DNA from 4 places in the Caldanaerobacter subterraneus subsp. tengcongensis MB4 genome. Region 4 is predicted to be linked to each of the others. Evidence: riboswitches for the same ligand, from Rfam matches in the RefSeq annotation. Region 4 holds a riboswitch; each other region holds the start of a gene.
The links. A riboswitch is a leader RNA that binds a small molecule or an ion and turns the genes downstream of it on or off. The one in region 4 is predicted to bind thiamine pyrophosphate.
Positions count from the first base shown of each region.

Region 1 (5,390 bases), 880 kb from region 4:
AAAAATATCCTATACTTTCAAAAGAACCTGTTTATGTTCTTAATAATATAGACAAATCAGAAATTGACAAGATAAATTTGCCCTTAGGAAAGGCATTTCTTGCTGTTTCGGGAATTGAAAAGGCTAAAGAGAATGCCAAAAATGGAGTAATAGAATTTAATGGGAAGAAAATACCTGCAAATATGGACCTGTTTGCGATAATTTCACGAATGCCAGAGGAACAGCTTCTTCAGATAAGAGATGAAATGAATAAAAAATTTGAAGTTTTAGGGGATGACATGATAATTCAGGCTGCCACAATGGCAGTTAAAAATGAGTATAAAGCAATTGGCATAAATACTGATAGGATTCAGATGAACTACATTTTACACACAGGACTTCTTATGCTTCTGATAACTGGCTTAAGTGCGGCAAGCACTATCATGGTAGCTTTTTTTGCCTCCCGCACAGCTGCAGGAGTAGCGAGAGATTTAAGGAAAGACCTGTTTATTAGAGTCCAGCACTTCTCTAATGCAGAGTTTGACAAATTTTCCACTGCTTCTTTGATAACGAGGACTACAAACGATATTACACAAATACAAATGCTCCTTGTAATCATGATAAGAATGGTATTTTACGCTCCTATAATGGGAATAGGTGGAGTTTTCAGAGCTTTGAGCAAGAGTGTTTCAATGTCATGGATTATAGCATTGGCGGTTATTGTACTTTTTGGGATAATATCAGTCCTGTATTCTATTGCCATGCCTAAATTCATGTTGATGCAAAAATTAATTGACAGGCTCAATTTAGTTACACGTGAAAATCTATCAGGGATAATGGTGGTAAGGGCTTTTAACAATCAAAAGTTTGAAGAAGAAAGATTTGACAAAGCAAACCAGGATGTGACCAAAGTGGGTCTTTTCGTAAACCGCGCTATGGCGATACTGTTTCCTTCAATGATGCTTGTGATGAATGGTGTAACTCTTTTGATAGTGTGGGTAGGGGCTCATCAAATAGAAAATTCCAGCATGAGAGTTGGAGACATGATGGCCTTTATGCAGTACGCTATACAGATAATATTTGCTTTCCTGATGTTTTCAATGCTTTTTATAATGATTCCGAGAGCTTCTGTTTCAGCAGAGCGTATTGCTGAGGTTTTAGAAACAGAGCCCTCTATAAAAGACCCAGAAAATCCAAAGCAGTTTGATGAAACACAAGCAGGAACAGTGGAATTTAGAAATGTGTCTTTCAAATACCCTGGAGCTGAAGATTATGCTCTAAAGGATGTGAGCTTCAAAGTTTTGCCTGGTCAGACAGTAGGCATAATAGGAAGAACTGGTTCTGGTAAAAGTACTTTAGTTAATTTGATACTGAGATTTTACGATGTTACAGAAGGGCAAGTGCTGGTGGATGGGGTGGATGTAAGAGAAGTGAAACAAGAGGACCTTCGCCGCAGAATAGGGTACGTGCCTCAGAAAAGCTGGCTTTTCAGCGGTACTATTAAGTCAAATTTGAAATATGGTAACGACCTGGCTACTGAGGAAGACTTAATAGAAGCAGCGGAAATTGCACAGGCGATGGAGTTTATAAATGAAAAGCCCAAAAAGTTTGACACAGAAATTGCTCAAGGGGGAACAAACGTATCAGGAGGTCAAAAGCAAAGGCTTTCCATTGCTCGTGCCCTTGTTAAAAAACCTGAGATATACATTTTTGATGAGAGTTTTTCTGCCCTTGACTTTAGGACAGAAGCAGCTTTAAGGAAAGCTATTAAGGAAAAGCTAAAAGGCAGCACTGTCATAATGGTATCTCAAAGAGTTTCTACCCTTTTTAATGCAGATCAGATAATTGTTTTGGAGGAAGGAAGAGTTGTTGGCATAGGTAAGCACAAAGATTTAATGAGGACTTGTCCAACCTATAGAGATATTGCTTTGTCGCAGCTTAAGGAGGAGGAATTAGCATGAGCGGAGACAGAAAAGTAGATTCCAAAATGCCGCCAATTCCACATATGGGTAGGGGTGGAGGACCTCGGGCTTTAGTACGTGGAGCAGAAAAAGCAAAAGATTTTAAGGGAACGATGAAAAAATTTATAAAGTATTTGTCTGAGTATAAAATCTCTATAATAACGGTAATTTTACTGGCAATATTAAGTACCTCCTTTTCCATTGCAGGACCTAAAATATTGAGTAAAGCTATCACCAAAATTTTTGAAGGTGTGATGAACAGAATAACAGGTCAGGGAAGCGGAATAGATTTTGAATATATTGGAAGGATAATTTTAATCCTCATTGGATTATACGGGCTAAGCGCTTTATTTGGCTATTTGCAGGGCTGGATAATGTCCGGTGTTGCAATGAAAGTTACCTACAAATTTAGAAGGGAAATTTCTGAGAAGATTAATCGACTTCCTTTGAAATATTTTGAAGGCACGAATCAAGGAGAAATACTTTCTCGTATCACAAATGACGTAGATACAATTACACAGACTCTCAATCAAAGCTTGACACAGATAATTACTTCTGTGACCACAGTTATTGGCGTTCTGATTATGATGCTTACAATAAACTGGCTTATGACGTTGGTTGCTCTTTTGATTATACCTCTGTCTTCTTTAGTAATTGCTTTTATTGTAAAGTATTCTCAAAAATATTTTAGAGAGCAGCAAGATTATTTAGGGCATGTAAATGGGCATGTGGAGGAAATGTATGGAGGACATCACATAGTAAAAGCGTTTAATGGAGAAAAAAAGAGTATAGCCAAATTTGATGAGCTTAATAGCACTTGGTATGATGCTGCTTGGAAGTCACAGTTTTTGACAGGTGTTATGATGCCCCTTATGAATGTGATAGGCAATCTAGGGTATGTCGCTGTTACAGTTTTAGGAAGTTGGTTGGTCATCAAAAATGCGATAGAAGTGGGAGATATACAGGCTTTTATACAGTACATTAGGTCTTTCACTCAGCCAATTGCGCAGATTGCAAATATTTCCAATATACTTCAGCAGACAGCAGCCTGTGCTGAGAGAGTTTTTGAGTTTTTGGAAGAAGAGGAGGAAGTGCCTGACAATCCTAAGCCGATAAAATTGGAGGATATAAAAGGAGACGTTGAATTTAGGAATGTCAAATTTGGCTATAGGCCAGATAAAATAGTCATAAATAACTTTTCTGCTAAGATTAAAGCAGGGCAAAAAGTTGCAATTGTTGGTCCTACTGGTGCAGGAAAAACTACAATTGTCAAGCTTTTAATGAGATTTTACGATGTAAATGAAGGTGCTATCTTAATTGACGGTCACGATATAAGAGAATTTTCAAGGGAAGATTTAAGGTCCCTCTTTGGAATGGTGCTTCAAGACACCTGGCTTTACAATGGAACTATCATGGACAATATAAGATATGGCAGACTTGACGCAACCGATGAGGAAGTGATTAAAGCTGCTAAAGCAGCACACGTTCACAGCTTTGTCAAGAGCCTGCCTGGTGGATATAACATGATGATAAATGAAGAGAGTACTAACATTTCTCAGGGACAAAAGCAGCTTATTACAATAGCAAGAGCCATATTAAAAGACCCAAAAATTCTCATACTGGATGAGGCTACAAGCTCTGTAGATACTTTAACTGAAATACAGATACAAAAAGCGATGGATTATCTCATGAAAGGGCGCACAAGCTTTATAATCGCTCACAGGCTTTCTACAATAAAAGATGCAGATTTAATACTCGTTATGGACCATGGAGATATAGTAGAACAGGGAACCCATGAAGAACTTCTCAAAAAAGGCGGCTTCTATGCTAAACTTTACAACAGCCAGTTTGAGAGAGAAGAGGAGCAGCTTGTAAGTTAAAAGTATTGACACATAGCATAAAAAGTGGTAAAGTTAAAAATAAGCAAAACAAAATACGGGTGGTTATGTCCGCTGGGGGAGCCTGAAAAGGCTGAGACGGCAGAAATGCCGAACCCTTGGAACCTGATGAGGGTAATGCCTCCGTAGGGAATGCGGGCTCAAAAGGCACCGCATGAGGCGGTGCCTTTTTTCAGCGAACATAACCTCCTAAAAATGGAGGTGTTTTTGTTTATGTCCTATATTTTAAGCATATTTTCTGATTTTGCAGAGATAAAACCAGTGACCCTTTCTGTAATCCTAGCAATTTTGCTGGCAGCTTTTCTCTTGTATCTTATGAGGAAAAGTGTCAAGTTTGACACAAAAATGCTTGTTTATGGGGCCCTCTCAATTGCTATAGCTTTTGTTCTATCTTATATAAGGTTTTACCACTGGCCCCAAGGGGGATCTATTACACCTGCCAGCATGCTTCCACTGTTTGTTTTTGCCTATTACTACGGTCCCGGTCCAGGAATTGTCGTTGGAATGGCCTATGGGTTTTTGCAGCTGATTCAAGATCCTTTTATAGTACAATGGGTACAGGTTCTTTTGGATTATCCTTTGGCTTTTGGCGCTTTAGGGCTTGCAGGCTTTTTTAGAAAAAATTTAAGTTTGGGAATTTTAGTCGGCGGTTTTGGAAGATTTTTCTCCCACTTTTTGTCTGGAATATTCTTTTTTGCAAGCTATGCTCCAAAAGGTATGAACCCCATAGTGTATTCACTTTTAGTTAATGGCAGTATCATAGGAACAGAGGTTTTAATTTGTTTTGTAGTTTCCTTAATTCCTCAAGTGAGAAATGCCATAGAAGAAGTTAAGAAAAGAGCTTTGGCTTAAAAAGGGGATAGGGCCCCTTTATTTTTTTAAAATTGTGAAATCAACATGGAGGAATTTGAGGGTGAGCTCATAAGAGAGACATTTTATAAAAATTATGATAAGATAGAAATGAAGACTTTTAAAGAGGTGGCCTGTCAATGGAATTAAGAAAAATACTGCAGGACAAGGACAGAAATATATTTTTCTACATCAATGAGAGGATAAAATGCAGCCTCTTGGATAAAATAATGCCCAAAATAACTCATGCGGGTGGCCCTGTTTTCACCGTGTTTGTGACAGTATTTTTGGCCCTTTTTGGTAAAAATAATGTCAAAACGTCTGCGATAGAGGCTTTGTTTTCCCTTATAAGTAGTCATCTTTTTGTGCAACTGTTGAAGAGAAAATACACAAGGCCTCGCCCTTATATGGTGCTTGCAAATGCTAACACTTTTCGTCAATTATTAAAAGATTATTCTTTTCCTTCTGGACATGCGACTGCCAGTTTTTCTCTCGCAATGACTTTTTCAATATTCTTTCCCAACCTTGCAATTATCTTTGTTTCTCTTGCAGTACTTGTTGGACTTTCTAGAATATACATGGGGCTTCACTATCCTTCCGATGTTTTAATGGGTTCTACAATAGGCATTGCTTTTGCTTATCTTACTCATTTTATGAGTGTAAGAATTTTTGTGTAAAAATTTTTGAAAATAAGTTGACATTG
Region 1 covers NC_003869.1:2,398,154-2,403,543, reverse strand. Annotated here, with positions in the region: gene TTE_RS12025 (ABC transporter ATP-binding protein) at 1-1,940, shown strand, start outside; gene TTE_RS12020 (ABC transporter ATP-binding protein) at 1,967-3,820, shown strand; TPP riboswitch at 3,885-3,988, shown strand; gene thiT (energy-coupled thiamine transporter ThiT) at 4,052-4,690, shown strand; gene TTE_RS12010 (phosphatase PAP2 family protein) at 4,828-5,364, shown strand.
Region 1: it holds a riboswitch for thiamine pyrophosphate, as region 4 does, so the genes downstream of both, thiT (energy-coupled thiamine transporter ThiT) here and thiC (phosphomethylpyrimidine synthase ThiC) in region 4, are expected to answer to the same signal.

Region 2 (5,390 bases), 160 kb from region 4:
ATTTCCCTCCGATCCTCTGAGATGATAGATTTAGATCAAAGGGGTATTTCGACAGGGGGTGGGTCAATTCCTTCTCGTTACCCCTGGGTCAATTATACAGCTGCGGTAACACAGGTGATACTCCAAAACTCAAAAGTGCGTTTGCATTATCATTCATCACAACATAATTTGTGATGACATGTATAAGTGGCACTTTCCCTTTTACGTCGTTCAAGAGTTTTTACAATTTCATCAATCACAAAATTTTCTCTTTTCTCTTAAAAAAAGTTTGTGTTACAGTATAAATTAAAGCAGTCAAAAATATTGTTGTTATAGTAGGAGTTAGATACCATTTCAATAATGAAGTACCGTTATATACCATGTAATTATACGTAATAATTCCAATGATAGATGATACAACTGCAGGAATATTAAGGTACCCACTTTCTTCATATTTTAATATAAAGAAGCCTACAAAAACTACTGTGTATACTGGAATAAATACACTACCGATAGCATATAAAAAGTTTTGATATTTATCAATTGGGAATAGATATGCTGCTATGATACCTGTCAGCGAATAAATTATTAATAGCTCTTTTTTACTGAGCCTTGTTTTAATAACTGCCATTGTAGATATCGCAGCAGAGTATACATCCATAAAAGTGGTTGTCACTGTTGATAAAAGTATTATTAGCAATGGTATAAACCCAGATTTTATTGATGCAAAATATGAAATTATATCTTTCCCTCCCGTCTTTAAGGAAACAAAAAGCCCTATAAAATACATAAAGCAGCTTGCAATAAAATAACCTAAAAATGTATATATAAAGCTAGATTTTCTATTTTCACTGTTGATCGTATAATCTCCTACTAAAGGCAGCCAGGATACAGGCATAGCAACGGCAAGTTCGATTGCATCTGCAAAACTTATGTTACCTTCTGGTGTTAAAATTTCCCCGCCCTTTAAAAATGCTACAACACCAATAGTCAATATAAACAACAATATTACTGCAATGTTATTTACCCAGTATGCTTCACTTTCAAAAAATAGTGACCATAATAAAACAGATATGCCTACAAAAAGTATTCCTACACTAACAGACATACCAAGAGCACCATTAAAAGCTTTTGCTGATTGTATAATCATGACTGCTGTCCATCCAATCAATTGCAAAATGTTTAGTGCCCCTAAAAAAATTGTACCCTTATTGCACAAAACAACTTTTGTTGATTTTATTGCTGGCAACTTGAGGATATATGACATAAGACCCCCAAGCGAGAAAAATAATGTACCAATGATATGGCCTATTAAAATAGCCAACAAACCTTTAGTTAAACCCAGAGGTGCAAATAGCGAACCTGTATAGATTTCAGCAATTGAGATTGCTGCACCTGCCCATATTAGAAAAAGGGTAAAATTTTTAATTTTCATAATTCACACCTGCTTTCTTAATTTAAATTTATGAGATAAATTTCTTATATTTTGCTAAAACCAATACCACTACATATCCTATCACCGAGCCTATTGTACTTGAAAGCGAAAATGGAATGACAAACATAAAAGCCGCGCCGGAACTTCCCAGTATATACTTAGCTATAGGATAAGAAAGCAAAGCCCCTATAATGCCTGTACCTATAACTTCTCCTATAGAGGCAAAATAAAACTTACGTGTAAATCTATAAAGATATCCAGCAATGAATGCACCAACCATTCCTCCTGGAAATGCCAAAAGCGATCCAACACCAAGGATGTTCCTCAATAGTCCTATAATAAAAGCTACTTCTAACGCTCCCCAAGGACCCAAAAAAACTGCTGAAATAACATTAATAGCATGTTGAACGGGTGTAACTTTGGCAACACCTACACTAAACCATACATATTGAGAAGTCAAGGTGCCTATAGCAATAATAAGTGCCATAAAAACCATACGATGTATTTTATTCATACTTCCACCTTCCTATCTTTTTCTATTATCTCCGGCGTGAGATTATATATCTCATCAAAAAATGTCACTTTAAAACTGCCGGGCCCTTTGACATTGCTGCTTTGAGCAGCTCTTTCCCCTGCTATTCCAAAAGCTACAAAAGCTTCTACTGTAGCTTCAAAATAATCTTCACATACTCCGCAGAAGCTTGCTACTACAGAGGTAAGCATACAACCTGTGCCGGTGATTCTTTTTTCATTTCAAATTCCTCCTATCGTTTATCGCTTTTGCTATAACCTCCAAAAGTTTTCTTGTATTGTTTTCTATATCCCCATAAAATACAGCTGAAACTGAAGATATCCCGTCTACTCCCGACTTTAACATGACTTCATAAGCATTATCCTTCGTTATACCTCCTATTGCAACGACTGGAATAGTAACAGCCTCTTTTATCCTTTTCAGCCCTTCTATTCCAATGGCTTCCGCTTCCGGCTTTGTAGGAGTCTTAAACACTGCTCCTACCCCTAAATAATCCGCTCCATCCCTTTGTGCTTTTAAAGCTTCCTCCACTGTCCTCGCTGATACCCCTACTATTTTATGAGGACCTATCATTCTCCTTACAACATCTGCTGGCAAATCCTCCTGTCCAACGTGAACTCCATCTGCATCTACTGCCAAAGCTATATCCACTCTGTCGTTAATAATGAGAGGAATTTTATTTCTTTTTGTCACTTCTTTAACTTTAAGAGCAATTTCATAAAATTCCCTACTTGATATATCTTTTTCTCTCAGTTGAATTATTGTTGCACCGCCTTTTATTGCTAGTTCTACTGCGTCAGCAATATCCATATCCTTTATGTAAGACCTATCCGTTATAGCATAAAGGGTTAAGTCCATATCTCACACCTTCCTTATTTCTATATTCCAAAAATGGTTAGTGGGACCTACTCCATGCCCTATGGCCAATGAATGTTTTATAGCCCCTGCATGACAGGGTCCAGCACAGCATTTTTTACATTGTAATCTTTTAATCCTTTTGCAATCATCTTAATTATGTCTTCATTAGACACCATACCTATCTTCACTGCACAGGGATACAAATCCTCAAAAATTGCCCTCATTTGCAGATACACCATATCAGGACTTATATCCTCAATTCCTAAAACCCCCATGGTATTTTGCGCTGTTATTGAAGTAATGACACTCATGCCGTATACTCCATGGGCTGAAAAAGTCTTTAAATCTGCTTGAATTCCTGCTCCTCCCCCAGAGTCAGAACCGGCAATTGTAAGAGCTAACTTCCATATGACCACCTCCAAAATAATAAAATGAGCCCACCTGTTCAGGTGAGCACTTTTTACAGACTCAATAAAACGTGCTTCCCTTCGCAGGCATTACCCTGGTCAGGTTCTAAGGGTCGGGAACGAATCCCCTCTCAGCCATTTCTGGCTCCCCTAGCACTTGAGTATTTAATTTTTCAATTACAGCTTTATTTTTATTATATCATAAAGATTAAAAAAATTGAATTCCTACAATTTCCACGTCCGTGTCAAGGTTTCGCAGGTAAAATTTTTTAAAAAATGGTTCTATAATAAATGTTGGGGTGGATGAAAAACATCCTACAAAAAAAGAGCGCACTTATTCTGAATGCCTGCTATAATAGAAGTGGTTAAAACAACCCAACAAAAGGAAGCATCAGAATAAGTGCAAAGTAATTATATCACAAATCTTTTAAAATCTGAAGATATAATTTGGGAAAACATTATAGGAAATGACGATAGAATAGAGTTTCACATCAAAATGAAGCAAAAGCCTCACGTTTGTCCAAAATGCGGGAAATTAACATCTAAAATTAAGGAAATTCTGGAGAGAGGAAATATCATTGCATTGTTGTAGACCCCAAAGAAAGAAAAATTTTAGATATTTTAAATGACAGAAAGCAAGAGAATTTAAGTGAATATTTCAAAAGATTTAGAAACAGAAACAAAGTAAAATGGGTTACTATAGATATGTGGAGACCTTTTGCTGATATAACAAAAATATATTTTAAAGGAGCCAAAATAGCCATAGACAAATTTCATTTTACAAGGTATGTATATTGGGCAGTAGAGAATGTAAGAAAGAGAGTACAAAAGGAATTGCCGGCTAATAAAAGAAAATATTTTAAAAAGAGCTGGAGGCTGCTTTTTGCAAAATACGATACTTTGACAGAAAAACAAAAAGAAAAAGTAGAAGTAATGTTTTGGTACAGTGATGATTTAAAGATGGCATACCAGTTAAAAGAACAATTCGATAAAGTATTAAAAAACCAATCTTCAGAAGAAACAAAAATAGAATTAAAAAACGGATACAACCAGCCAAAGAAAGCAAAATTGATGAATTTAAGAGACGTGTGCAGGTATTTAACAGTTGGTTTGAAGAAATAACTAATGCGAGTGTTTCCTTATAGTAACTCTGTAACAGAAGGTTATAATAACAAAATCATATATGAAAAACTAAGAGGTAGGCATTCAGAAAAATACCCACCCCAACTATTGACAAAGAGCCACTATATTTTATGGAGGCGACACCCGGATTCGAACCGGGGAATCGGGGTTTTGCAGACCCCTGCCTTACCGCTTGGCTATGTCGCCTTATGGAGCGGGCAACGAGACTCGAACTCGCGACCCTCACCTTGGCAAGGTGATGCTCTGCCAACTGAGCTATGCCCGCTTGGATGGTGCCCCGAAGTGGAATCGAACCACTGACACAGGGATTTTCAGTCCCTTGCTCTACCTACTGAGCTATCGGGGCAGGATGGCGACCCAGAAGGGACTTGAACCCTCGGCCTCCAGCGTGACAGGCTGGCGCTCTAACCAGCTGAGCTACTGGGCCATGGTGGTCGCGATAGGACTTGAACCTATGACCCCCTGCTTGTAAGGCAGGTGCTCTCCCAGCTGAGCTACACGACCAATTTTGCTCCATGCAAGTAATAGTATACATAAAAAACTCTCAATAGTCAACACCCAATTTCATAAATCAGCATCAATTTTCCGCTTCTTTTAAAAGCTCCTCAAGTCTTTCTCTAGTTATAAAATACTTTTTGCCGCAGAAATGGCACACAGTCTCAATACCTTGTTCTTCTTTAATAAGTTTTTGTATCTCTTCTTTCCCTAAGGCAAGAATAGCACTCTCGAATCTTTCCTGTGAACAGTCGCACTCGTATTTTAGCGGTATTTTCTCTAAAAATTTTACTTCTTCCTCTTCAAAAATAGAGGTCAAAATATCTTCCGGAGTCTTCCCCTGCCTCAAAAGGTCTGTTACAGAGGTAATTTGACCAATAGCCTTTTCAAGCTTTAATATTACCTCTTCTTTTACATCGGGAAGGAGCTGAAGTATAAACCCTCCCGCTGTCAGCACATCCCCTTCCTTCCCCACTAAAACTCCTAATCCTACAGCAGAGGGAATCTGCTCAGAAGTGTAAAAGTAATAGGCTATGTCATC
Region 2 covers NC_003869.1:1,678,152-1,683,541, forward strand. Annotated here, with positions in the region: gene TTE_RS14650 (hydroxyethylthiazole kinase) at 89-193, opposite strand; gene cytX (putative hydroxymethylpyrimidine transporter CytX) at 236-1,414, opposite strand; gene thiW (energy coupling factor transporter S component ThiW) at 1,443-1,928, opposite strand; partial or broken gene TTE_RS08285 (hydroxyethylthiazole kinase) at 1,925-2,155, opposite strand; gene thiE (thiamine phosphate synthase) at 2,163-2,804, opposite strand; partial or broken gene TTE_RS08295 (hydroxymethylpyrimidine/phosphomethylpyrimidine kinase) at 2,894-3,214, opposite strand; TPP riboswitch at 3,271-3,373, opposite strand; gene TTE_RS08300 (transposase) at 3,830-4,333, shown strand; tRNA gene TTE_RS08305 (tRNA-Cys) at 4,466-4,540, opposite strand; tRNA gene TTE_RS08310 (tRNA-Gly) at 4,544-4,619, opposite strand; tRNA gene TTE_RS08315 (tRNA-Phe) at 4,625-4,700, opposite strand; tRNA gene TTE_RS08320 (tRNA-Asp) at 4,705-4,781, opposite strand; tRNA gene TTE_RS08325 (tRNA-Val) at 4,783-4,858, opposite strand; gene hslO (Hsp33 family molecular chaperone HslO) at 4,932-5,390, opposite strand, start outside.
Region 2: it holds a riboswitch for thiamine pyrophosphate, as region 4 does, so the genes downstream of both, TTE_RS08295 (hydroxymethylpyrimidine/phosphomethylpyrimidine kinase) here and thiC (phosphomethylpyrimidine synthase ThiC) in region 4, are expected to answer to the same signal.

Region 3 (5,390 bases), 610 kb from region 4:
TTTCTCTGGAGGTCTTTAATTGAAAGAAATCCCATAAATTACACTCTGAAAGAAATGATGATTTATATTATCATTTCTAATGCAATACTTCTATTCACAGAAATTCATGCTGAACATGACCTTGAAAAGGATATAAAAACCTACAGATTTGGCCAAAAGCTTTTACTTCCAGTGAATTATCTGACCAGTATTTCATACAGTCACATATCTTCAAGCCTTGCAAAGTTTGCAATTTTATATATGCCAGTAATTATTATGACCTCAATTTGGGCAAAAATTGAAATCCCAGCAAACCGGCTGTTATACCTACCTTTAGCGTTAATTTTGGGTTTTTTATTCAATGCTTTATTTTCCTTTATAATAGGATTGTTATCTTTTTGGCTGACAGAAATATGGGGCATAGCTGCCATCAGAAACTTACTGACAGGTCTTCTTTCAGGTGCCATTTTCCCTTTAGACCTTTTGCCTAGCAAAATTGAATCAATTATGCTAATGACTCCCTTCCCTTATATGACATACATCCCGTCAAAGCTTATATGTGATGCTAATTTTGACATTGAAATAGTAAATAAAGGATTGTTTATTTCGCTAGTCTGGGTGTTAATACTTGGTTTCATTGTTTTTTTACTTATGAAAAATGGATTAAAAAAATACACCTCTCATGGGGCGTGAAAACATGCTAATAGAATCTATAAGATTTTCAATTAAAAAAGCAATTCAATATAGAGCAAATTTGGTAAGCTGGTTTTTGGCAGACTTATCTTTATACACTGCAACATTTTTAGGCTATTACCTGCTTACTCAAAAAATTGACGTTTTTGGTGATTATAATAGAGAAGAAATTCTTTTTTATATAACCTGTTTCTTTTTAGTAAACAACCTATATGCAATTTTCTTTGCAGAAGCTGTTTCTAAGTTTGGACAATCAGTTTTAACAGGGTATTTTGATTTTGATTTACTAAAACCACAGCCTCTCATAAAATACATTGTACTAAAAAACCTAAATTTTCCTGCAGCTCTTTCAACCCCCTTGTTAATATTTCTAAATATATGGTGTATGAAAATATGTGGAATTAAATTGACAATAGCTTATATCATTTCAATTTTCAGTGCTTCTATTTTAATGGGACTTTTATTTTTCATAGTATACAGTTTTACTCTTTTTGGTTTAAGGTCTGAAGCAATTTCAGCGATAGTCTTGCAGCTTTTAACAATGGCAGAAAAACCTGATACGGTTTTCCCAAAAATCTTCCGTAATCTTCTCATATATGCAATTCCCATTTTCTTATTTAGTGCAATTCCTGCAAGGATTGCCCTTGGTAAGAGCAGTATATATGAGAATATATGGTGTTATTCATCTTCCTTATTATATTATTTGGTTTTAAAAATTATCCTTTACCAAGGGCTGAAAAAATACCAGTCGACAGGAGAATTGTGATTAAGATTATAAATTGCGTGACAGATAAAGCCTATAAAATTTGATGCTTTTGAAAATAAATTGGATTGAATTTTTCTAATCTTATGATATAATAGAAGCAAAAGAACTTAAAAAAATTGAATATCAAAGTGCTAGGGGAGCCAGAAATGGCTGAGAGGGGATTCGTTCCCGACCCTTAGAACCTGACCAGGGTAATGCCTGCGAAGGGAAGCACGTTTTACGGAATCTGTAAAAAGTGCTCACCTTTTCAGGTGGGCATATTTTTATTATCTTGGAGGTGAGTATATGAAATTAGCTCTTACAATTGCTGGTTCAGATTCAGGAGGAGGAGCAGGAATCCAGGCAGATTTGAAGACTTTTTCTGCCCACGGAGTATTTGGAATGAGCGTCATTACTTCAATAACAGCTCAGAACACTATGGGAGTTTTAGGAATTGAAGATGTAAGCCCTGACATGGTCTATTTGCAGATGAGAGCAATTTTTGAAGACCTGTATCCGGATGCAGTTAAGATAGGCATGGTATCCAATGAAGAGATTATAAAAACTATCGCAAAGGGCTTAAAAGAATACGGAGTAGAAAAAGTTGTTTTAGACCCAGTCATGATTGCGAAGAGTGGAGACCCTCTTTTAAAACCTGAGGCGATGAAAGCATTAAAGGAGGAGCTGTTGCCATTAAGCCTTGTTGTTACGCCAAATTTGATGGAAGCTAAGGAATTAACAGGAATGGAGATAAAGAACATTTCGGATATGAAGGAAGCTGCAAAGAAAATTTTAAGTTTAGGCGCAAAGGTAGTTTTGGTAAAGGGCGGACATTTAGAAGGAGAAGCGGTGGATGTGTTTTATGATGGAGTAGAATTTTACGAAATTAAAGCGGAGAGAATTAACACTAAAAACACACATGGGACAGGATGCACTTTTTCATCAGCTATAGCAGCAAACTTGGCTTTAGGATATGATTTGTTAGAGGCGGTGAAGAGGGCTAAAAGGTACATCACAGGAGCCATAAAAAATTCTCTTTCTATAGGGCATGGAGTGGGACCCACAAATCATTTCTGGAATGTTGAATTTAAAGAATAGAATAAGGAGGATGTTTGTTGTGGAAATAAGAGAACAGGTAGTTCTTGTTACAGGGTCTAGCCGAGGCTTAGGTGCTGCCATTGCTAAAGCTTTTGCTAGAGAAGGAGCCAGCGTGGTAGTAAATTATTATAAAAGCGAAGAAAAGGCGCAAAAATTGTCAGAGGAGCTGGGAAGAAATTCTGTTGCTATTAGAGCTGATGTAAGAGATTTTAATCAAGTAGCTTCAATGTTTGAAGAAGCAAAGAAGTATTTTGGGAAACCCGTCACTACTATTGTGAACAATGCGCTGATTGACTATGTTTTTGATCCGATGAACAGAAAAACTCCTGAAACAATTGAGTGGGAAGATTATTTAAAACAATTAGAAGGAGCTGTAAAAGGGGCCTTGAACACTATAAAAGCAGGACTTAAAGATATGAAAAAGATGCGCTTTGGCCGAATTATAAATATAGGGACTAATTTGTTTCAGAATCCAGTGGTTCCTTACCACGATTATACCACTGCTAAAGCTGCTCTGATCGGTTTTACACGCAATATGGCAAAAGAATTGGGAGAGTATGGCATCACTGTCAACATGGTAAGCGGAGGGCTTTTAAAAGTTACAGATGCGAGTTCGGCTACCAGCAAAGAGGTTTTTGATTTAATTGAACAGACCACTCCTTTGAAGAAAGTTACTGCTCATGAAGATTTGGCTGATGTAGTGCTGTTTTTTGCTTCACCTTGGGCGAGAGCGGTAACAGGGCAAAATTTGGTTGTAGATGGCGGCCTTGTGATGGATTGAATAAGGGGGTAAAGGTTGTGAAGAGGATAGACTTTACTTTGTATGCTATCACTGACAGGTCCTTTATAAAAGGGATGGACATAGCTGAAGCGGTGGAGATAGCTATTAAAAATGGTGTTACTGTGGTTCAGCTGAGGGAAAAAGATATATCCAGCAGAGAATTCTATGAAATTGCCCTTAAAGTAAAGGAAGTTACAAGAAAATATAATGTTCCTCTAATTATAAATGACAGAGTTGATATAGCCCTGGCTGTAGATGCCGAAGGTGTACATGTAGGGCCTGATGATTTGCCTGTTGGCGTTGTGAGGAGAATATTGGGACCTGACAAAATAGTGGGAGGGTCTGCGTATTCCGTTGAAGAAGCTTTAAAAGCAGAAAAAGAAGGAGCTGACTACATAGGAGCAGGATCCGTATTTGCACAGCCTGTAAAACCTGAAGCAGAGGTCATAGGTATAGAAGGAGTTAGAAAAATAAAAGAAGCTGTAAATATACCTGTGGTAGCCATAGGAGGGGTAAATAAAACTAATGCTTATGAAGTGATTTTGCATTCAGGAGTAGATGGGATATCTGCAATAGCAGGTATTTTTGATGGAGATATTGAGGCTAATACGAAAGATATGTTAAGGGAAATAAGAAGAGCTTTTAAAGAGAGGGGGAAATAATATGGGGAGTGAGGTTTTGAAGCTTTTAAGAGACAAAAAACCTCTTATACATCATATTACAAATGTGGTTACAGTAAATGACTGTGCTAATGTAACTTTGGCTATAGGGGCATTGCCTGTCATGGCATATGCCCCTGAAGAAGTAGAAGAAATGGTGAAAAATGCCAATGCTCTTGTTCTAAATATAGGCACTTTAAGCGTGGAAGAAGTTAATACCATGATAAAAGCAGGTAAAACGGCAAACCAGCACGGCGTACCTGTGATTCTTGACCCGGTTGGAGCCGGAGCAACAAGTTTGAGGACTAAAAGCGCTAAGAGGATTATTGAGGAAGTCAGGGTTAGTGTGATAAAGGGAAATAGCGCAGAAATTTCTACTTTAAGTGGGAGAACAGGAAAAATAAGGGGAGTTGAAGCGGTAGAGGAAGAGGAAGATATATCCGATATTGCTTATGACCTTGCAGTAAAGTGTGGATGTGTCGTTGCAGTATCAGGAAAAGTGGATGTCATAACTGATGGAAAGAAAATTGCCTATGTAAAAAATGGGCATCCTATGATGGGGACAATAACAGGTACAGGGTGCATGCTCACATCAGTGGTGGCGAGCTTTTGTGCAGTGGCTGAGGATTATTTTGATGGAACTTTGGAGGCCTTTGTCGCATTTGGAATTGCAGGAGAGAAGGCGGCGCAAAATCCCAAGGTTGAAGGCCCGGGAAGTTTTAAAGTAGCCTTTTTTGATGAGATATACAATTTAAGTCCTGGAGTTTTGGCATCAGAGAGGAAAATTGACTTGATTGTAAAAGGATGATATAATTTTGTCAGATTATGTCGAAGATTGTTAAAGAGGGGGTGGCAGGTGAGAGGCAGCTAAATTATTACAAAAGACAAAAGCCAGAAGAAGGGGAGGCACTAAAGATGAAAAGCATAAAGACAAAACTTTTACTTTTTATTGTGTTGATGATATCAATTCCTCTTGCTATAAGTGGTTTTTTTGCAACGAGAATTGCAGAATCTGTTCTTAAAGTTAAAATAAACGATTCCAACCAGGCAGCTCTATCTGTTCTGAACAAATATGTGAGTTCTTTTAAAAAAGATACAGAGTCTGTGCTGGACATTTTATCGCAATCTAGTGTCATATCTGATTACGATGAAAAGACTGTTCCTGATGAGGCAGTGCTTAAAAAGCTGGAAGAGGCTAAAAAGGCTATGCCTGATGCGATGAATGTGTATTTTGCTACTCCTTCAAAGAAGATGATTTTATATCCACCACAGGATTTAGGAGATTATGACCCTACGGAAAGGCCTTGGTATAAGGATGCGGTAAATGCCAAGGGAGAACCTGTATGGACCAAACCTTATCAGGACTTTGTGAGCAAAATCCCTGAGATAACAATTGCAAAGGCTGTGTTTGATTCAAGTGGCAACTTAAAAGGAG
Region 3 covers NC_003869.1:2,136,546-2,141,935, reverse strand. Annotated here, with positions in the region: gene TTE_RS10655 (ABC transporter permease) at 1-672, shown strand, start outside; gene TTE_RS10650 (ABC transporter permease) at 677-1,438, shown strand; TPP riboswitch at 1,562-1,664, shown strand; gene thiD (bifunctional hydroxymethylpyrimidine kinase/phosphomethylpyrimidine kinase) at 1,724-2,515, shown strand; gene TTE_RS10640 (3-oxoacyl-ACP reductase) at 2,535-3,296, shown strand; gene thiE (thiamine phosphate synthase) at 3,323-3,958, shown strand; gene thiM (hydroxyethylthiazole kinase) at 3,960-4,763, shown strand; gene TTE_RS10625 (methyl-accepting chemotaxis protein) at 4,871-5,390, shown strand, end outside.
Region 3: it holds a riboswitch for thiamine pyrophosphate, as region 4 does, so the genes downstream of both, thiD (bifunctional hydroxymethylpyrimidine kinase/phosphomethylpyrimidine kinase) here and thiC (phosphomethylpyrimidine synthase ThiC) in region 4, are expected to answer to the same signal.

Region 4 (5,390 bases):
TATGGCCTATTTCTCCTGCTAGAACTTCTGCTTCTCTTCTTACTTCTTCTAATGTTAACCTTCTTCTTTTGATGACTGTATTTTCTCTCCTAAATCCGCAGTAGACGCAATTATTTACACACAGGTTGCTGCAATAAAGGGGCGCAAAGGTTACAATTCTGCTGTCATAAACTTTTTTCTTGATTTTTGCTGCTGCATCAAAAATTTCTTGCCATAGTTCAGGATCTTTAACATTGAGAAGAGCAGCCGTTTCATCAGGTTCAAGAGTTTCTATTTCTAGTGACTTTTGAATTATTTCTCTTATCCTCTGCTTATCAGGATTCTGGTTTTTCCTCAGTTTTTCCCATATTTCTTCGTCATCAATGAAGTCTCTTCCGTTTTCAAGATATCTGGTGATTTGTTCCTCTTTGATTACTCCTTCCATCCATTTTTTCTCTTTTTCACTAAGCACAACAGCCATTTTTAAATTTCCTCCTTCCCTTGCCCTCAGAGTACCTCCTTGGGCTCAGCATTTCAATTACATTATACAATAGGATTGTTAAATTTTCAACAAAAATGATGAATATAATTATTGTCCTATGAAATCTTACTAAGTACAAAAAATAGAATTGCTTTTGCTTTTAAGTTAATATATCATAAGAATAGACCCACTCTATAAGTGACCTACTCCCGAGCATTTTTATTTTCCTCCAATCCTCCCAAGGTGAATTTTGCTGGGAGTGGGTCAATTGTACATTATTAACCACATAATAAAAGTACAAAAAATTGCTTATATAGCAATTGGTGGGGGTTGGATAATAATACTAAATGTTGTCTTTTTGAGAAAGAGTGGTGAGAAAGTATAAATGACCATATATGATTTTGAAGACTATATCGATGAAATAATTTTAGATAGAGGTTACGATTACTATGTTGGAGGAAACATAATAGACCTTTATAATTCCGGAAAAAATGAATATATTTTTAAAATTCAAGGTAGTGATGACTATGAGGTTATGGTAAAACTAGATGACAATGGGGAAATTCTCTATTCAGAATGTAATTGCCCCTATGATTATGGTCCTATTTGTAAACATCAGGTAGCAGCTTTTTATAAACTGGTGGAGATTTTTAGCAGTCAAAATGAAGCTTCAAATGTACAGAAAAGAGCTAAAGAACAGCAGGATATAAAAGAAGTATTAGACAATCTTTCAAAAGAAGAGTTAATAGATATTATAATGGATTTAATAGGAGACGATGAAACTTTAAAAAATAGGATCGTCTTAAGATATTCAAAGGTTGACAGTAAACAAGAACTTATAAGGTGCAGAAAACTAATAAATTCTATTGTTAGGAAATATAAGGGCAGAGATGGTTTTATTTCCTATAATGAAACATATGATTTTGTAAGTGAAATGGAAGATTTATTGTGGAAAGCCAGAGATACTGAAGATATATTCTTAGCATTGGATATTGCATTTTTAGTACTTGAAGAAGCGATACAGGCTTTTGAATACGCAGATGATTCGGGTGGAAGTATAGATTTGTTGGTATCAGACGCCATAGAAGTTATAGGAGACATAGTATTCCGGAGCGAAAACTTAGATATAAATTTAAAAAAGGAAATATTTAGTAGGTTATTGACATTAAGTGAAAGTAAAATTTTTGATGGATGGGAAAGTTACAGAATTGATATACTTTGGCTTTGTGCTGACTTTGTTGACATAGAGGAACTGAGAGATAAACTGGTGTCAAAAATAGAATATCTTGTAACTAATTGGTCTACCGAGAATCGCTATGGAAAATATATTACTGAAAAATTACTTCAAATTCTTTATGTGATAAAAGAGAGATATGGGAGTAGAGAAGAAGCAGAACAATTCGTACAAGAACATCTTGAATTTGACTTTTTTAAAGAAGTGTTTATTCAAAAGTGTTTTAGAGAAAAAGAGTATGAGAAAATCATAGAGTTAGCTTTAAAGTGGGAGGAACAAGACAGGCAATATCCTGGTTTAGTATCAAAATGGAAAAAGATGAGATATGAAGCCTATAAAAAGCTTTCATTAAAAGAAGAACAAATGAAATTGGCAAAAGAGCTTTTGTTTGATGGAAATTTTGAATACTATCGAGAACTAAAGGAATTAATTACTGGCGATAGAGCAGAGTTTTACAATAATTTAAAACAAGAATTAAAGAGCTATAAGGGATGGCATGGGAAAGATATTTATCTTAAGGTCATATTAGAAGAAAATGACTTGAATGAGCTTATGGAGTTTGTAAAAGAAAACCCAACAAGAATAGAAGAATATGCAGATAAGCTAAAAGATAAGTTTAAAGATGAAGTTATTGAAGTGTACAAAAAATATATAAAACTTGCTGCAAGCTCTTCATCAAATAGAAAAGACTATCAAAAAGTATGTGGAATACTTAAAAGATATAAAAAAATAGCAGGAGAGCAAAGCCAAAAAGAAATTATAAATGAGCTAATGAGGTTGTATAAAAAAAGACCAGCATTTATTGATGAACTTAGCAAAATTAAGTAAGGCAGGACCAAAGAGACTCTTCATTAAAATAATGGGAAAAATATAAGGGGTATTATTTATGGGGAGAACTAAGCAGAAAGTAAGATATAAACTTAATAGTGGTGGGATTAAGAGCTTAAGTGATGAAGAAATTAAGGTTATACTCCGCGCGGCAGATGAACTGATTGGAACAGGTGGACGCAGTATGCTGGCAAAGATCCTTAAGGGTTCAAAAGATAAAAAAGTTTTAAAGTATGGTTTGAACAAATGTCCTTCTTATGGATATTACTGTGAACTTACGAGGGAGGAAATAACCAAACGGATTGACTGGATGATAAAGTCAGGCTATCTTAAAATTGAGTACAGTGGGAGACTTCCAGTGCTTATCTTTACGGAGAAAGGTTGGGAAATTGAACGTGAAACTTATGCAAATGAATTGTTAAATAAACTCACAGAGATTTTGGAAGATCAAGATTATAGTTTTGTTTATGAATTAAAAGATAGAAACCGAGGGATGATACTTCTTTTAATCGAAAAAATCAAGAATACGAAGAATGCCAGGTTTATACCCCTATTGAAAGAATGGAAGAGAATAGAATATAAAAAGGTTCAAACAGAGCTTCAAAAAGCAATTAATTATTTAATGGAAGTTGGATTTTGAGAAATTTTGTGATATAATTACTTTAACCTATTCTATTCTAAAAATTAAATACTCAAGTGCTAGGGGAGCCAAAAATGGCTGAGAGGGGATTCGTTCCCGACCCTTAGAACCTGACCAGGGTAATGCCTGCGAAGGGAAGCACGTTTTACGAAATTTGTAAAAAGTGCTCACCTTTTCAGGTGGGCATATTTTATTATTAAAAACTTCAAGGAGGTTTTTATCATGACTCAATTAGAATATGCCTTATCAGGCATAATTACAAAAGAGATGAAAATAGTTGCGGACTATGAAGGTGTGTCTGAAGAATTTATCCTAGAAGAAGTCAAAAAAGGTGAAATAGTAATACCAGCAAATGTTAACCACATAAATCTCGTTCCCAAGGGCATAGGAAAAGGATTGTCAACAAAAGTAAATGCTAACATTGGAACTTCCGATGCCTTTCCTGAAATTGGAAAAGAAATTGAAAAGTTGAAAGTAGCTATAGATGCTGGAGCAGATGCAGTAATGGATTTAAGCACTGGTGGCGATGTTAACAAGTCACGACGAGAAATAATCAAAAACTCATCTGTACCTGTTGGTACAGTGCCTATGTATCAAGCAGCAGTAGAATCTATATCAAGATACGGCAGCATTGTAGCAATGCCTGAGGAATTTATTTTTAAAGTGATAGAAGAACAAGCAAAAGATGGAGTTGATTTCATCACTGTCCACTGCGGTCTTACTTTAGAATCCCTTAAAAGACTTAAAGACAACAAACGAATTATGAATGTAGTAAGTAGAGGAGGAGCTTTTACAATAGCCTGGATGATTCATAATGAAAAAGAGAACCCCCTTTATCAATATTTTGATAGGCTTTTAGACATAGCAAAGAAATATGATGTAACGCTGAGTCTTGGGGATGGGCTTCGACCAGGATGTCTTGAAGATGCAACCGATGCAGCTCAAATTCAAGAGCTGATAATTTTAGGCGAACTTGTTAAAAAGGCTAGAGAAGCAGGAGTTCAAGTAATGGTAGAAGGACCTGGTCATGTTCCCATTGATCAAATCGAAGCCAATGTAAAACTACAGAAAAGTCTTTGTCACAATGCTCCTTTTTATGTGCTAGGGCCGGTAGTAACAGATATCGCTCCGGGCTACGATCACATCACTGCTGCAATAGGAGGAGCGATTGCTGCTTTTGCAGGAGCAGATTTTCTGTGTTATGTCACCCCTGCAGAACATCTTGGACTTCCTGACATACAAGATGTCAAAGAAGGTGTCATTGCTGCTAAAATTGCTGCCCATGCTGCAGATATAGCGAAAGGTATAAAAAAGGCCAGAGAAAAAGATTTAGCTATGGCAAAAGCCAGGGCAAATTTAGACTGGAATGAACAAATACAACTATCCATTGACCCTGAAAAAGCCGAAAAATACCGTGTAACTAAGAATAAGCCTAATGTGGAGACCTGCAGTATGTGTGGGAAATTCTGTGCCATGCAAATAGTGAGTGAATATTTAGGAACTCCTACTACAAGTTGCTAAGAGGCTATTTTTTAGTTCAAATTACTCATACAATCATGTTAAAATTAATCGCAGTGAGCAACAAAATGCTCACCTGGGTCGCAGTAACCCCAGTTAACAAAACAAGGGAGGTAATTTTGTGCCCAAAAAAAGAATAAAAGATTTAGCTGAAATTGCTCTTGTTGCAGCAATTTATTTCGCACTCACAATTATATTTTCGTCCATTTCGTTTTTACCCGTTCAATTTCGAATCGGGGAAATTACGAAATCCATTGTAGTATTCAATAAAAAATATGCTATTTCCATGATGATAGGAAATTTTTTTGCAAATTTGTTTAGCCCATTTGCTGGTGCAATGGAATTAATTTTTATGCCTCTTTCGAACTTAATAGGCTGTACAATTGGATACTACATTGGAAGACTTACTCACAAAGCGATAGGAGCTATATTCATAGCCCTTTGGATTGCAGCATCAGTTGCAATTACTTTAAAGGTTTCTGCAGGCATACCATTTATTCCGACTTTCTTAAGCGTGGGAGTAGCGGAAACTGTACTTTTGGTAACTGGATATTTTTTGCTTTTCACAATTGAAAAGAAAGGAGTTGTGAAATTTGACAGATAAATATAAAGAGAGAAGATTTGACATTTACGGTTACGAAAAAATTGACAAAGAAGTTCTAGAATCTATTGAATATGAGTATCCTGAAAAAAATACTATCGTGGAGTAT
Region 4 covers NC_003869.1:1,522,620-1,528,009, reverse strand. Annotated here, with positions in the region: gene hydG ([FeFe] hydrogenase H-cluster radical SAM maturase HydG) at 1-460, opposite strand, end outside; gene TTE_RS07465 (SWIM zinc finger family protein) at 846-2,522, shown strand; gene TTE_RS07460 (RQC domain-containing protein) at 2,581-3,162, shown strand; TPP riboswitch at 3,214-3,316, shown strand; gene thiC (phosphomethylpyrimidine synthase ThiC) at 3,385-4,683, shown strand; gene TTE_RS07450 (QueT transporter family protein) at 4,802-5,284, shown strand; gene queF (preQ(1) synthase) at 5,274-5,390, shown strand, end outside.